Regions from separate parts of the Mycetocola sp. TRD_SC_2 genome, predicted to be linked through region 2. Evidence: predicted binding sites of a transcription regulator. Region 2 holds the regulator's gene; the other holds the start of a gene.
The links. Region 2 encodes LexA, which represses DNA repair genes until DNA is damaged. Its sites were predicted from a motif close to TCGAACANNTGTTCGA; they were not measured.

Region 1: the regulator LexA is predicted to act here: its motif matches at 2,871-2,886, upstream of ACWA1Q_RS02535 (HNH endonuclease signature motif containing protein).

What each region holds. Positions count from the first base shown of each region.
Region 1 covers NZ_CM143954.1:513,891-521,480, forward strand. Annotated here, with positions in the region: gene ACWA1Q_RS02520 (ABC transporter ATP-binding protein) at 1-79, shown strand, start outside; gene ACWA1Q_RS02525 (histidine phosphatase family protein) at 91-708, shown strand; gene ACWA1Q_RS02530 (histidine phosphatase family protein) at 705-1,265, shown strand; gene ACWA1Q_RS02535 (HNH endonuclease signature motif containing protein) at 1,356-2,840, opposite strand; gene ACWA1Q_RS02540 (hypothetical protein) at 2,949-3,326, shown strand; gene ACWA1Q_RS02545 (MFS transporter) at 3,368-4,747, opposite strand; gene ACWA1Q_RS02550 (ice-binding family protein) at 4,903-6,150, opposite strand; gene ACWA1Q_RS02555 (cyclodeaminase/cyclohydrolase family protein) at 6,465-7,124, opposite strand; gene ACWA1Q_RS02560 (amidase family protein) at 7,271-7,590, shown strand, end outside.
Region 2 covers NZ_CM143954.1:1,085,310-1,092,899, forward strand. Annotated here, with positions in the region: gene miaA (tRNA (adenosine(37)-N6)-dimethylallyltransferase MiaA) at 1-887, shown strand, start outside; gene dapF (diaminopimelate epimerase) at 897-1,778, shown strand; gene ACWA1Q_RS05155 (class I SAM-dependent methyltransferase) at 1,781-2,395, opposite strand; gene hflX (GTPase HflX) at 2,437-3,969, shown strand; gene lexA (transcriptional repressor LexA) at 4,258-4,995, opposite strand; gene ACWA1Q_RS05170 (LysM peptidoglycan-binding domain-containing protein) at 5,287-5,709, shown strand; gene ACWA1Q_RS05175 (histidinol-phosphate transaminase) at 5,761-6,843, shown strand; gene hisB (imidazoleglycerol-phosphate dehydratase HisB) at 6,840-7,448, shown strand; gene hisH (imidazole glycerol phosphate synthase subunit HisH) at 7,445-7,590, shown strand, end outside.

The DNA of each region.
Region 1 (7,590 bases), 570 kb from region 2:
CGGAATCACCATTCGGCGGGCGCTGTTCTACCCGACGCCGGTGGGTGTTTCGGCCGAACTGCTGGTGGAGTCGTCATGACCGGGAGCAGGTTGGTCGCGTTCGTGCGTCACGGTGAGACGGACTGGAACCGGCAGCGTCGCATCCAGGGCTCGACGGATGTGCCGCTCAATGAAATTGGTCGGCTGCAGGCGCGTCAGCTCGGGCGTGACTTGGCTGCTGGGTCATGGGAGGTGGTGGTGAGTTCGCCATTGGTGCGAGCGGTCGAGACGGCGTCGCTGCTGTCGTCCGTGGCCGGGTTGCGTGTGGTCGAGCCCGTTGAGGGTCTCACCGAACGAGCGTATGGCCGTGCCGAGGGCCGTCCAGTTGACGAAGTGAACGAACGCTGGCCAGATGGTGAGTTCCCCGGCAGTGAATCTCTGTTCCGTCTTGCTCAACGGGGGCGAGTGGCTATCGAATCGCTTCTCGAGCAATACGACGGCGACCTGGTGCTGGTGTCCCATGGGGCGTTGCTGAGGGCGACGATGTCGGTATTGACCGGCCAGCCTTTTGCCCGGGTGGTCAACGGTTCGGCGACGGTGCTCGAGTACCGGGCGGGGGAATGGTCGCAGGCGAAAGCGCTGTTCCCGTCGCCGCGCTCGGGTGAGGTGGGTCCTACAACGGCGAGTACAGGCATCCCTCAGAGGGCCTCGGCTACGGTGGATTTATGACGACAATTGCCCTCGTGCGCCACGGTGAGACCGACTGGAATCTGGCCAAGCGCCTGCAGGGTCGTGCCGACATCCCGCTCAACGAGACGGGGTTCGAGCAGGTGCGTGCGCTCGCCGAGACCTTCTCGCCCGACGACTGGGCGCTCGTGTTTTCGTCGCCCCTCTCACGTGCGGCGGACACGGCGCGGGCGATCAGCGAGGGATCCGGGATACCGTTCGGTGGCATCGAAGACGACCTCATCGAGCGCAGCTTCGGCGAGGCGGACGGAGCAACCGCAGCGGACATCGAGGCCAAATGGGCGGACCGGATCTTCCCCGATGCCGAGCCGCTCGAGGTCGTCCGTAGCAGGGGAGCCGCTGTCGTCGAGAAGCTCATCGCACAGCACCCCGGCAACCTCCTTCTGGTGTCGCACGGTGCCTTCATCCGCGCCACCGTCTTCGCGCTGACCGGCACCGACATCCAGGGCCTCGCGAACGCGACCATGATCGTGTTGTCGCAAACGGATGCCGGTGGCTGGGAGATCGTTTCAGCCGCGGTCCCGGCCGCCTCCCGCTGACTGGCCTTCGCAACACTCGTCGGTGATCGAGTAGCGGGCTGCGAAGCGCGCTGCGCCATCACGATCCGAGCGCCAACTTCGACATCGGGATCAGGCCCGCAGTCGAGCTCTCATGAGTGGCGACTTGCTCTGGAGCAGAATCTCTTTTTGCTCCAGGTCGATGCTCGGTGGCGGTATGAGGAAGTACTCGGTATCTCGCCGCACGATCGCCCACCCGTTGTTGTGCATCAGGAGATGATGATGTCGACATAAGAGGACGCCGTCTTTTGTCTCGGTCTTTTTCGAGTGTTCCCAATGGTTGATGTGGTGTGCTTCGGTCCACGAGACCGGTCTGTCGCACCCGGGAAACATGCAGCCGCCGTCTCGCGCCGCCATTGCTCGTCGCTGTCGGCGGTTGAACAACCGCATGAGGGTCGTGGCTTCGAAGACCGAGTTTCCCGGACCCATGAGCACTCCCATGATGCCGGCGTGGCACATCGTGCGTTCGACGGTGGCTCCGGAGACGATCTCCCGCGAGTACTCGATCATCCCCATACCTTCGACGTTCCCGTCACCGTCCGGTGTGGGGAGTTCCTCGGCTCTCACCACGATCCGCACTTCGGGCTGGACTCGTGTGAAAACGGTGTCGGGGTCTGCTTGAACCCCGAGTTGCATCAGCTGGATGAGGTTGTCGAGGGCGATTTGTTCGGTTGTCCGATTGTCGGCGACGAGAGCATCGGCTGCCGCAACATCGTCGGGATGCACGAACCGTGGCCCGCCGGTGCGAGGACTGGTGACCGTGTCGATGATGCCGGCGAAGATCGCCTCGTTCTCTGGATCGAGCCGGATCTGTACGCCACGCATGCCCGTGGCATCCCGTCGCATCATGCGCAGACTGCGTTGGTCGCGCAACTGCTGTTCGCGCTCGCCGATACCGGCCACGTCGATGAGGTTTCGTTCCTCGCGAGCCAGGCGTGCCAATTCGTCGGCGTCGGTTGTCGCTGCCAGAGGCAGTAGTCGCTCCGCAGCCGCCCGTAGCGTGTCGGGCGGTATGTTCTCGTTCGGTTCCCCGAGCCCGCGGGCAATGCAACTTGCCGCGGTTGTGGAAAGTTCTCCCCTCGACACCGCCATCGAGAGCGGTGAGTGCCACGGCACCTCAACCGGAAGCAGAGCGGTCTCTTCGCCCATCGCTTCGCGCTGTTCGTTGTCGCGTCGCATCCGATCGGCCGCTTCGGCCTCTCCCACGGCGGTACCCACCCGCACTTGCTTCATCGCTTCGCCCCGAGTGGAACCGGTGATCGACTGAACCAGGGCTTCAGGAGTGCGCATGCCGCGACGCTGTGCGAGACCGGAATACCCGAGCTCGCGATCCGACAGCTTGGCAATCTGGCCGGCGCCCAACGCCACCAGTGCTTCACCGAGCTTCATGACCTCCGCCGCCCTCTCGGTGAATCGCTCGACCTCGTCGCTCGAAAGCCGGCCCACCAGTTCAGCCTCGCTCAGGCCGGTGCCCGCACCAGCCGGGTCAATCGGAAGACCGAGGCTGGAACGCAACTGCGTCACCATCGCGGGGAGCCGATCGAGGATCTGAGTCATGCTCCCATTTTAGCAAAAAGTCAACGACATTCGAAGGTTTGTTCGATCTGTGGATAAGTTTCTTGGTCGAGAAGTTGCCCAGACACCCTGCCCCGCTACAGTGCAACCATGACTCTCGCTGCGGCCGTGCTCGCCTGCCTGATCCTTCTCGCGCTGGCCGTCTTCCAGTCGCTCCTGATCGGCGGTCGCCCGCTCGGCCGCTTCGCCTGGGGCGGGCAGCACGATGTGCTCCCGCGGAACCTCCGAATGGGCAGCATGGTCTCGATCGTGCTCTACGCCGTCTTCATGGTGGTGATCCTTGAGCGGGCCGGAGTCACCAATATCTTCCCGGATGCCATCTCGCAGGTCGGCATCTGGATCCTGACCGCGTACTTCGCGCTGGGCATCATTATGAACGGCATCTCGCGGAGCAAACCCGAGCGCAACCTCATGACGCCGGTGTGCATTGTGCTCGCGGGCCTCTGTCTGCTCATCGCGCTGAACTGAGTGGACCCGCGCCGTAGCTACGGCTACGGCTGCGGCTACAGCTACAGTGACTCGCTGTCCTTGACGCCGACGGTACCAACGCCAGCGCCCGCGTCCGGCTTGCCACCGCCACCCGGCGCAACACCGTCGGCCTCCAGCGGCTTCTGCTCCCGGGCCGCCGCCATCGCCGCACGCCCGGATGGCAACAGCACAGCCACGACCATCACCAGGATCGTCACGATTCCAGCGATGACGAGTAGCAGCTGCACACTGATGACATCCGCGAGGGGACCGAACACCGTCATCCCAATCGGTGTGGCCATCGCCATCACGATGCCGACGTAACTGAACACCCGGCCGTGCATCTCGGGCTTCACCGTCTCTTGAACGAGCGTCATGAACGGCGCCGAGAACAGTGGCACGAGAAGCCCGAACCCGAACATGAATCCGTAGAACACCCAGAGGTTCGGTGCGAGCCCGAGCGCAATGGTGAACACGGCAAAGCCGAACGTCGAGAACAGGATAAGCGAAATGCGCCCCCGCTTCGCCAGCACAGTCGCAACCAGAACACCTCCGAGGGTCATGCCGACGCTGAAGGCGATCTCGAGCACGGTCACCATCCAGACCTCGGTGCCGAAGGTCCGCGCGATGAGCAGCGGCGTGATGAACGACGGCGCCACTGTCAGCAGGAAGATGATCGCGAAAACTCCGAGCAGCCACCGCACAACCTTGTGCGACCAGATGTAGCGGAATCCGCCGACCAGGTCCTCGCTATAGGTCGTCGTCTTCGACGCAATGGAGGCGAGTGTCGGCACGCTGACGAACAGCAGGAATCCGACGCCGATCACCGCGGTCACGACATCGATGAAGAACACGGGCACAATCCCGAACAGCCCGAACACGGCGCCGGCAGCGGCAGGTGCGAGCAGCGCCATCGCGGACTGGATCGACCCGAACACGCCGTTCACTCGCATCAGTTGGTCGGCGGGCACGATCTGCGGGATCATCGCCGACACCGCCGGCGTCTGGAACCCGGCGCCGATCGAGCGCGCTCCAACCGCAAGCAGAATCACCCACAGATCCGTGATGCCGTTCGCCATTGCCAGGGCGAGCACAAGGGTTATCGCGGCTATCGAGGTATCGGCGATGATGACGAGCACACGCCGGTTCATCCTGTCCGCAACGACCCCACCAAAAATCGACACAATGCCCTGCGGCAGGAACGCAGCGAGCGCATACAGGGCAATCGCCAGCCCGGACTGGGTTGCGAATGTGATGTACCACATCACCGCGTACTGCACGATCATCGACCCGAAGAGCGAGATCGTCTGTCCGCTCAAAAACAGGGTGACGTTCCGCTTCCAATGCGGTGGAACAGCGGATGCTTCCGCGCCGCCCGCGAGGACGTCGTTGTCAGCAGAGGAGGTGGGCTCTGAGTTCACGTGCTCAGGGTACCCACTGCCTGCGACATCCGTCATCAGTTGTTCGCCGGCAGCGTGCGGTCCGCTGGCGGGCGCCTAAACACCCGAAACGGACGAGAACACCCGGCGTGCCGGTGTTCTCGTCCGCAGTGGATGATCAGGCGGGGCTGAGCCGACTATCCCTGGGTCGCGCGAGCGTTGTGCGCCCGCCGCAGAACGAGGGTCAGACCACCGAGCGCGAGCAGCAGAGCGCCGAGCCCGAGCAGCGGCACGGTGAGCTCAGCTCCGGTTGCAGGCAGGTCGCTGTCGACCGGGGTCCCGGGTGTCACAGGAGCTGCTGGTGCTTCCGGAACGTCGGGCGCTGCAGGTACGACCGGCGGAACCGCGGGTACGGCCGGCGGCACGACAGGAGCCTCCGGAACCACGGGCGGAACAACCGGTGCAGCCGCGGTGTCCAGTGTGTAGGTGCTGGTCGCAGCCGGGGATGTCCCATTGCTCGCGGTGATCGCGAACGTGGACGACCCTGCGGTCGTCGGGACGCCGGAAATCACGCCGGTCGCACCGTCGAGCTCCAGGCCCTCAGGGAGTTCTCCCGAAGAGACCGCGTACGTCACAGTGGGCGTCCCCTCGGAGGTGACGGTGAAGGAGTATTCCTCACCGACCGTCGCGTCGGTCGGAGCATCCGACGTGATTGTGGGACTGGTCGAGACCTCGGTGGTTCCGGTGTCGCATCCGACTGGCGCGGTGATGACGTTCGTGTCGAGCGTCACCGCTCCCGTGTCTGCGAGCAGGCGGCCGGTGATGTCGGCACCGGTGACAGCGGTGATGGATGCCTGCGCCATGACCGTTCCGACGAACTGGGCGTCGCTGCCGAGGGTCGCTGAGCTACCGACCTGCCAGAAGACGTTGCAGGCGCTCGCTCCACCGGTCAGGGTGATGCGCGAACTGGATCCTGCGATCAGAGTGCTTGCTGCCTGGAAGACCCATACCGATTCGGCGGTGCCAGCCAGGGTGAGCTCGCCGTTCAGTGCAAGCTCGCCGCCGGAGTAGACGCCGGGCGTGAGCGACAGACCGGCGAGTTCGCCGACCCCGGTCGTGGTGGGGGTCAGGCTGGCGGCCACGTTGTACGCGGTTGTCAGGTCGCTCTGCGCCTGTGCGGCCTCGGCGTCGGCGGAGTGCAGGACGCCACCGTAGATTCCGGGTGGGAATCCGACGATTGCTGTTCCTGGGCTTACGCCGACATCGCCTTCGATGACGGTGGGCCCGGTGTTCGTCACGGTTGATGCGCTCAGCACTCCGAACGTTGCTGCGGAGCCGAGTCCAACCGGCCCGTCAATAGTTGTGTCTGCGTGCGCCGGAGTCGCCGAAAAGAGCAGGATGCCGATCGACGCTAAAGCGACGGATGCTGTCGCGGGGCGCGACAAATAACGGTTCTTGAAGATGGTGTGCCTCCCAATAGAGAAGGCGTAACGCCGAGCCCGAACTCGTGTTTACTGCCCCCTGCGGTAGGTCTATCACGTTAAATTCTTTAAACCTAAACGAGCGTATTGATGTGCGCAGTGCAGTTGCGCTCGAGCCTTGGACCGTTGATCGAGTGCCGACCGAGCGAAGCGAGGCCGGTGTATCGAGATCAGGGGGGTTGATCTCGATACGCTCGAGATCAGGGGGTCGATCTCGATACGCTCGTTCCTCGCCGGTTGCTGAGCTTGTCGACGTGCGATCAGGGGAGCGGGGCGGGTCACTCGCCCGGGTTCAGGCGATCCCGGCCCTCGATGTCCGCGGCCAGCCGGTCGATGCGGGCAAGCACGGCGTCGAGTTGCCCGACCGTCTCCCACAGCACCGGATGCTCCTCGGCTACGGGCGCAGAAGACCCAGCAGACCCAGATTCCAACGCCGACAGGTCGAAGTTCACGTTCGCCCGCGCCCCGGCAACGGCAGCACGCAGCGCCCCGCACGCCACCGCGACATCGGCGATGAGCGCCGGCTTGCCGTGCTCCGCGAGCCACTCGAGGTCACTGACCGCTGCCGCTCCCTGCCGGCCCAGGTCCGCAGATGCATGCGCTGCCTGAACGGATGCTTCGCGAATGGCATCCGCTCGACCCTCGTGCGGCTGCAGGCGAAACGCGCTGCCGAAGGACTCGGAGGCGGCGGCATCCGAATCGGCCAGCCGAAAGGCGGTCTCCCGTCCGGCAGCAGCCCGGGCGCGGAGCGCAGAAAGCTCGTCAGCACGCGGACCCGACACCGACGTGTACCCGGCAACCATCGACGTGAGGCTGTACGCGATCGCGAGCATGACACCGGATGCCGCCCCACCACCGGGCGAACCGGTGGACTCCGCGAGGGCGGCGGTCCACTCTAAAATCGTCGATCGGTGCGCAGCAACAGACCTGTTCTCCATGCCACCAGTAAACCCTCTCGCGGCCGAAACGGTCTCGTTACATCAACGCAACACCGCGCTGGGAGTGTGAGCGAACGCCGCAGTTCGCGGCCGACGTGACGCATCAGAACGCGTCACGATCCTTGATTGCCCCTGAGAGGACACCCTTGAGTCAGCCATCCCGGCGCCGATTCCGACGCGCCATTCTGCTCCCCGGAGCGATGGTCGCCGTCGCGGCCACGTGCTTCGGCACGGTGACCGTTGCTACGGCCGCACCATCCGATACGAGCGCACTGAACTTTCTTGCCCCGTTCTACAGCGAAGCGGATCTCACCGGCGACAACGCCGTTGACGACGCGGATATCGACCTGCTGATCGCGGCCCTCGGCACTACTGAGGCAGACGCGACCTGGGCCGAGGTGAGCAAAGCGGACTTCGACGCCAACGGCACCATCGGCCTGACCGACGTCGCTCTGCTCGCCCAGCG
Region 2 (7,590 bases):
CGGGAAAATCCGAGCTCTCGCTCACCCTCGCCGAGCGGCTGGCGCGAGCAGGGCGCCCGGCCGAGATCGTCAACGCCGACGCGATGCAGTTGTATCGCGGAATGGACATCGGTACCGCGAAACTCGCCCAGGAGGAACGCCGCGGGATCCCGCACCACATGCTCGACGTACTCGATGTCGCGACCGAGTCGACCGTCGCCGCCTACCAGGCGGATGCCCGGGCAGCGGTCGAGGAGGTCCTTGCGCGGGGTGCCACCCCGATCCTCGTCGGAGGCAGCGGGCTGTACGTCGCAAGCGTGATCTACGACTTCCAGTTTCCGGCATCCGACAAGGCGGTTCGCGCGCGGCTCGAAGCCGAGCTGGAATCCGACGGGGCGGCTGAGCTGTACCGCCGTCTCGCCGCCCTGGATGCGGACGTCGCGTCACGGATCGGATCGCAGAACACGCGCAGGCTCGTGCGCGCCCTCGAGGTCGCAGAGTTGACGGGGTCGCCGGTCGCCGGGATGCTGCCAGAGGCGCCGGTGTACTGGCGGCCGACACGCATCCTCGGGCTGCGTGCGCCCAGGGACGAGCTCGTCGCCCGGCTCGACGAGCGTGTGCTGCGCATGTGGAGCGGCGGACTCCTCGACGAAGTCCGTGCACTCATACCGGAGGGCATCGAACGCGGGGTGACCGCATCCCGTGCGATCGGGTATGCGCAGGCGCTGCGGCAGCTCGCCGGGGCCGCGACCGAGGCCGAAGCCATCGACGAAACCCAGCAGCTGACGCGGAGGTACGCGCGCAGGCAGATGAGCTGGTTCCGGCGCTATGCCGATATCGTCTGGCTCGACTACGACGCGGCAGACCTCGGGGACGCCGCTGAGGCATCCGTCTCCCGCGAACCCTAGACTCGAGCCATGGCATTCACGCTCCCGTTCACCAAAGGCCACGGCACCGGCAACGACTTCGTTCTCTACGCGGACCCGGATGGCACGATGCCGCTGAGCGCAGAGCAGATTACCGCGATTTGCGACCGGCACTTCGGAGTCGGCGCTGACGGCGTCATCCGCGCTGTCCGTTCACGGAACCTCGACGCGGGTGCCGCCGCACTCGCCGAGGATGAGAACGCCGAGTGGTTCATGGATTACCACAATGCCGACGGGTCGATCGCGGAGATGTGCGGCAACGGCATCCGTGTCTTTGTCCGCTACCTGCTGGACCAGGGCCTCGTCGAACTCGAGTCGGGCGACACCCTCGCCATCGGCACGCGGGCCGGCGTGCGCGACGTGCAGCGGTCGACGAACGGATTCCAGGTCGATCTCGGACGCTGGATGCTCGACGGGGGAGAACCGCTTGTGCGCGCCAAGGAGCTCAAGGTCGCCCGACCCGGACTCGGCATCAATGTGGGCAACCCGCACGTCGTCGTCGCCCTCGCCGACGAAAGCGAACTTGCGTCGGCCGACCTCAGTTACGTTCCCCGGATCGAGCCGGAACCCATCGATGGTGCCAATGTCGAGTTCGTTGTGCCGCACGACCCGCTCGTGACCGACGGAATCGGCCGCATCACGATGCGCGTGCACGAGCGTGGCAGCGGTGAAACGCTGTCTTGCGGAACGGGAGTCGCGGCCGCCGCCCTGGCGACACGGCACTGGGCGGGTTCAGCAGCGCCGAACGCATGGCGCGTCGACGTGCCCGGAGGAACCCTCGGGGTGCGGATGTTCGCTACTCAGGATGGAGAGCACGTCGGGCTCAGCGGCGCCGCCGAACTCGTCTACACCGGGACGCTCGAGCTGGGCTGAGGTCAGTCCGCGTGCCGGGAGGCACGCAGGACGCGGTAGCCCTTGCTGATCGCCTCGCGCGTCACGTCGAGGTCGCTGCCGAACTGCTCCTGCAGCCAGCGCTGCAGGCTGTCTGCGCCGAGGTTCTTCTGCACGACGAGCCACGCGTCCGAACCCGGGGTGAGTCGGGGCAGCCAGTGCTCGAGCATCTCGTGCAGGGCCTGCTTGCCGATCCTGATCGGCGGGTTCGACCAGATGGAGTCGAACTGGAGATCCGCGGGAACCTGGTCGGGAAGCACCGCCTTGACGTTGGTCAGTCCCAGTTTCTCGGCGTTCATCCGGACGAGCTCGAGCGAACGTTCGTTGACGTCGACGGCCCACACCGTGGCATCCGGTGATGCGAAAGCGATGGTGAATGCGATCGGACCCCAGCCGCAGCCGAGGTCAAGAATGTTGCCCGTTGCGGGCGGACGCGGCGTCTCGCTGAGGAGTACCTGGGTGCCCTGGTCGATCCGGGCCGGGCTGAAGATGCCATTGGCGGTCGTCAGTTCTCGAGCCTCGCCCGCGAGGTGCACCGTGACGGTCCGCAGCTTGAGCTCGGTTCCGGGCACGCCGGTGAAGTAGTGTTCGCTGGCCATACCCGAACGTTACTCGACCGCACGCGTTAGGGTTAACTCTGATGACATCTCAGAACGACACCCCAGACCTCACCGAAGGCGACGACGCCGTGGCCCGCGTGCTCAAGAACGCTGAGACGCGTGCGTCCGGCTATGCACTCTTCGGCGCGGGCAGGGCCGAAGCGCTCGACGCCGAAACCGGCGCCCGCGACGACGGCGACCATGATGGCGAGCAGTTCGACCGGGAAGACCGCCAGGCACTGCGCCGCGTTCGCGGTCTCTCGACAGAGCTTGAGGACGTCACCGAGGTCGAGTACCGGCAGTTGCGGATCGAGAACGTCGTTCTCATCGGCATCTACTCGCAGGGTTCCCTGCAGGATGCGGAAAACTCGATTCGCGAACTGGCCGCCCTGGCCGAGACCGCCGGTGCCGTCGTCCTCGACGGTATGCTGCAGCGCCGTCCGACGCCGGACCCGAGCACCTACCTCGGCAAGGGCAAGGCCGAGGAGCTCCGCGGCATTGTGGCCGCGCTCGGCGCAGATACCGTCATCGCCGACACCGAACTCGCACCCAGCCAGCGTCGTGCGCTCGAGGACGTCGTCAAGGTGAAGGTCATCGACCGCACCGCCGTGATCCTCGACATCTTCAGCCAGCACGCGAAGAGCCGTGAGGGCAAGGCGCAGGTCGAACTCGCGCAGCTCGAGTACCTGCTGCCGCGGCTCCGCGGCTGGGGTGACTCGATGTCCCGCCAGGCCGGTGGCCAGGTCGGTGGCGCCGGGGCTGGTATGGGTTCACGTGGTCCAGGTGAAACGAAGATCGAGCTCGACCGCCGCCGCATCCACACCCGGATGTCGAAGCTGCGCAAGCAGATCAAGGGTTACGGCCCCGCGCGTGAAGCAAAGCGCGCCAACCGGCACCGCTTCGAAGTGCCGTCCGTCGCGATCGCCGGATACACCAACGCCGGCAAGTCGAGTTTGCTCAACCGGATCACGAAGGCCGGTGTGCTCGTCGAAAACTCCCTGTTCGCCACCCTGGACGCGACGGTTCGCCGCACCCAGACCGAAGATGGTCGGCTCTACACGATCTCCGACACCGTCGGTTTCGTGCGCAACCTGCCGCACCAGCTCGTCGAAGCGTTCCGGTCGACCCTCGAAGAAGTCGCCGAATCGGATGTCATCGTGCACGTCGTCGACGGATCGCACCCCGATCCCGCGGCCCAGCTGATGACCGTGCGCGACGTCATCGGCGATGTCGGTGCCCGTGACATCCCAGAGCTCGTTGTCTTCAACAAGAGCGACCTCGTCAGCGATGACGACCGCCTGCTGTTGCGCGGCCTCGAGCCGAGCGCGATTTTCGCCTCTGCCCGCACGGGTGAGGGGATCGACGAGATCCTCACCGCGCTCGGGAACCTTCTGCCGAGTCCGTCGATCGAACTCGACCTCCTGGTGCCGTACGACCGCGGAGACGTCATTTCCATGCTGCACCGCCGTGGCCGGGTCGATCACCTCGACTACCTCGAGGAGGGCACCCACGTGCGTGCGATGGCATCCGAGGAGCTCGCCGCGCAGGTCGCGGAGTTCGCCCGCCAGGCCTGACACCTCCGGGGCTTTCGTCCCGCTTCACTCGGTCGGTTTCGGCTGTTCGCTAAGCTGCTCGGTCACTCTTGGTCGAAACTTGGGGCCCGTTGCAGCCGTTTTCGACCGAGCGCGGACTTCATCGGGCGGTGCGCCCCGGTTCTCGAAACCGAGTCGCTCGTAAAACGCGAGCGTCTCGTTCAGGTCGCGGCTGGGAAGAATCGGAACGGCGCGCTCGGACATGCCGAACACGATAGACCCGCCGGAGACGCACCGGAATGGCCGCTTCCACCGGTCGCGGGAGCGCCGCTAAACCGCGCGGAGAACCGCCACGATCTTGCCGAGCACGTCGGCCTCGTCGCCCAGAATCGGCTCGAAGCTCGAGTTGCGGGGGAGCAGCCAGGTGTGACCGTCGCGCTGGCGGAACACCTTCACGGTCGCTTCGCCATCGAGCATCGCGGCGACGATGTCACCGTTCTCGGCGGTCTGCTGCTGCCGGACGACAACCCAGTCGCCATCGCAAATGGCGGCATCGATCATCGACTCGCCGGAGACCTTGAGCATGAACAGGTCGCCCTTACCGACGAGCTGCCGGGGGAGCGGGAACACTTCTTCGACCTGCTGGTCTGCCGTGATCGGAACACCGGCGGCGATCCGGCCGACGAGCGGGACCATGGCGGCGTCGCCAACGGGCGTCTGATTCTCGAAGTCGGTTTCGGCTGACTGCGACGGCAGGTCGATGAGGATCTCGAGTGCGCGCGGCCGGTTCGGGTCGCGGCGGAGGTACCCGCTGAGTTCGAGCTGGTTGAGCTGGTGCGTGACGCTCGACAGCGAGGCGAGGCCGACGGCGTCACCGATCTCGCGCATGCTCGGCGGGTAACCCCGGGAGGTCACGGACCGCTGGATCACGTCGAGGATCGCCAGCTGCTTCTCACTCAGGCTCTTGCGGCGGCGCGTCGTTGGCTTCTCAGCGAGCACGCGCTTGGGTTTCGCAGAAGCTGCAGCACTCCCGGTCGTCGCAGCGGCATCCCTCTTGTTGAGCGTCATGTCACTCCCGTCTGGCGGGCGGGGCCGGCCAATGTCAGTGGTCGCTGGTTGAGTTTCAACCAGTAGTCAAACCCTAGCTTCGGTGCCGACTCGCAACAAACATTTGTTCGAGTGTGTCGAGACTATTTTCGATAAAAGTCCGAATACGGGGTTGAATGTTCGAACAATCGAATATATATTCGGAACACAGCTTCGTATCCGGCTCCCCCGACCGGGAGCCGGATACGAATACTCCGAAGCACCGCACCGCATCGCAACAGCACCGCATCGTCAGCACGCAGGAGGCACACCATGAGCACAGCAGTCATCACACCGATCCGCCCGGCACTTCCGTCCCGATCGGCAGCGATGCGACCGACGCCCGTCGCTCCCTCTCGCCAGCCCGAGACACAGCCGCAGCAAGCGGGCAAGCTGCGTCTCACCCGTCGTGGGCGAGTGGTCTTCACCTCTCTCGCGGCTGCGCCCCTCGTGGCGATCGCCGCCTGGCTCGGCGTCAACGCCCTGCCTGCTGTCGCAACCTCCAGTTCGAGCACCGTCGTGTTCGAGTACGAGACCATCGAGCCCGGCCAATCACTTTGGCAGCTCGCAGCAACCGTTGCACCCGAGTCAGACCCCCGCGACGTCATCGCGGACATCATGCGTCTCAACCAGCTCGAGACCTCCACGGTTTCTCCCGGCCAGCGCATCGCGATCCCGGAGCAGTACGCGAACTGAGCCATCACGGCGGCGGGCAGAAGCCCTGCCGGCCGCCGGTAAACTTGCCGGGTGAGTTCTCTCGAGTCCCTGCCCATCCGCGACGACCTTCGCGGCAAGACGCCCTACGGGGCTCCCCAGAAGAGCGTGCCGGTCGCGCTCAACGTGAACGAGAACACCCACGCGATCCCCGAAGAAGTGGCTCGCGACATCGTCACCTCGCTGGCGACTGCGGTGCTCGGGGCCAACCGGTACCCCGACCGTGAGTTCAGCACGCTCCGCGACAGCCTCGCGGGCTACCTCGGGCACGGGCTCACCCGGGAGAACATCTGGGCGGCCAACGGATCGAATGAAGTCCTCCAGCAGGTCCTCCAGGCGTTCGGCGGTCCTGGTCGCTCCCTTCTCGGCTTCGTACCGACGTATTCCATGTACTCGCTGCTCGCATCGGGAACCGGCACGACCTGGATCGGTGCCGAACGCGACCCCGAGTACGAACTCTCACCGGCAACAGCGGCCGCTGCCGTCGCCGAGGCACAACCGGACATCGTGTTCCTGTGCTCCCCGAACAACCCGACGGGCACTCCTCTCTCCCTCGAGACGATCGCCGCTGTTTACGACGCAACAGACGGAATCGTCGTGGTCGACGAGGCGTACGTGGAGTTCGCGCCCCACGACATCCCGAGCGCCCTGACCCTACTGCCCGGGCGGGACCGCCTGCTCGTCTCGCGCACCATGAGCAAGGCATTCGCGTTCGCGGGCGTCCGGGTCGGCTACCTCGCCGCGGACCCGGCGGTGACGGATGCTCTCCGTCTCGTCCGCCTGCCCTACCACCTCTCCGCGCTGACGCAGGCAGCAGCGACCGCGGCTTTATCGCACAGCGCAGCCATGCTCGCCATGGTCGACGACATCCGCGTGCAGAGGGACCGAATCAGCGCGGGTCTCACCGAGCTCGGATTCCACCCGTACCGCAGCCACAGCAACTTCGTTCTGTTCGGGGGAGTGGAGAACCCGCACGCCCTGTTCGAGGCGTTGCTGGAGCGCGGCATCCTGATTCGCGACATCGGCCTGCCCGGGTCATTGCGTGTGACGGCCGGAACCGAGGCGGAGACGACCGCATTCCTCGACGCCATGGCCGCGATAGGCTCGAAACCATGACCTCCGTAGAGCGCACCGCGCACGTCCAGCGTGAGACGAGCGAGTCCACCATCGACCTGTCGATCAACCTCGACGGCACGGGGACGAGCGACATCCACACCACGGTGCCGTTCTTCGATCACCTGCTGACGGCATTCGCGAAGCACTCGCTCACCGACCTCACCGTGCGGGCGAGCGGAGACACCGAGATCGACGTGCACCACACGGTCGAGGACATCGGCATCGCCCTCGGTTCGGCAATCAGGCAGGCTCTCGGTACCAAGGCCGGCATCTCCCGCTACGGCGACGCCCTCGTGCCGCTCGATGAAGCACTCGTTCAGGCGGTCGTCGACATCTCCGGACGCCCATACCTCGTACACTCCGGCGAGCCCGCAGGGTTCGAGTTCCACCTCATCGGCGGCCACTTCACCGGTTCCATGGTGCGCCACGTCTTCGAGGCCATCAGCTACAACGCCGCGCTCACCGTTCACGTCCGCGTGCTCGGCGGACGCGACCCGCACCACATCGCCGAAGCGGAGTTCAAGGCCTTCGCCCGTGCATTCCGGCAGGCCAAGGCTTTCGACGCCGAGGTGACCGGCATCCCCTCCACGAAGGGTGCCCTGTGAGCAGCGGTTCCGCTCCGAGTGTCGTTGTCCTCGACTACGGCAGCGGCAACGTCCACTCTGCCGTCAAGGCCCTCGAAGCAGCGGGTGCGTCGGTCGAGCTGACCGGAAACCGCGCCCGCGCGCTCGAAGCAGACGGGCTCCT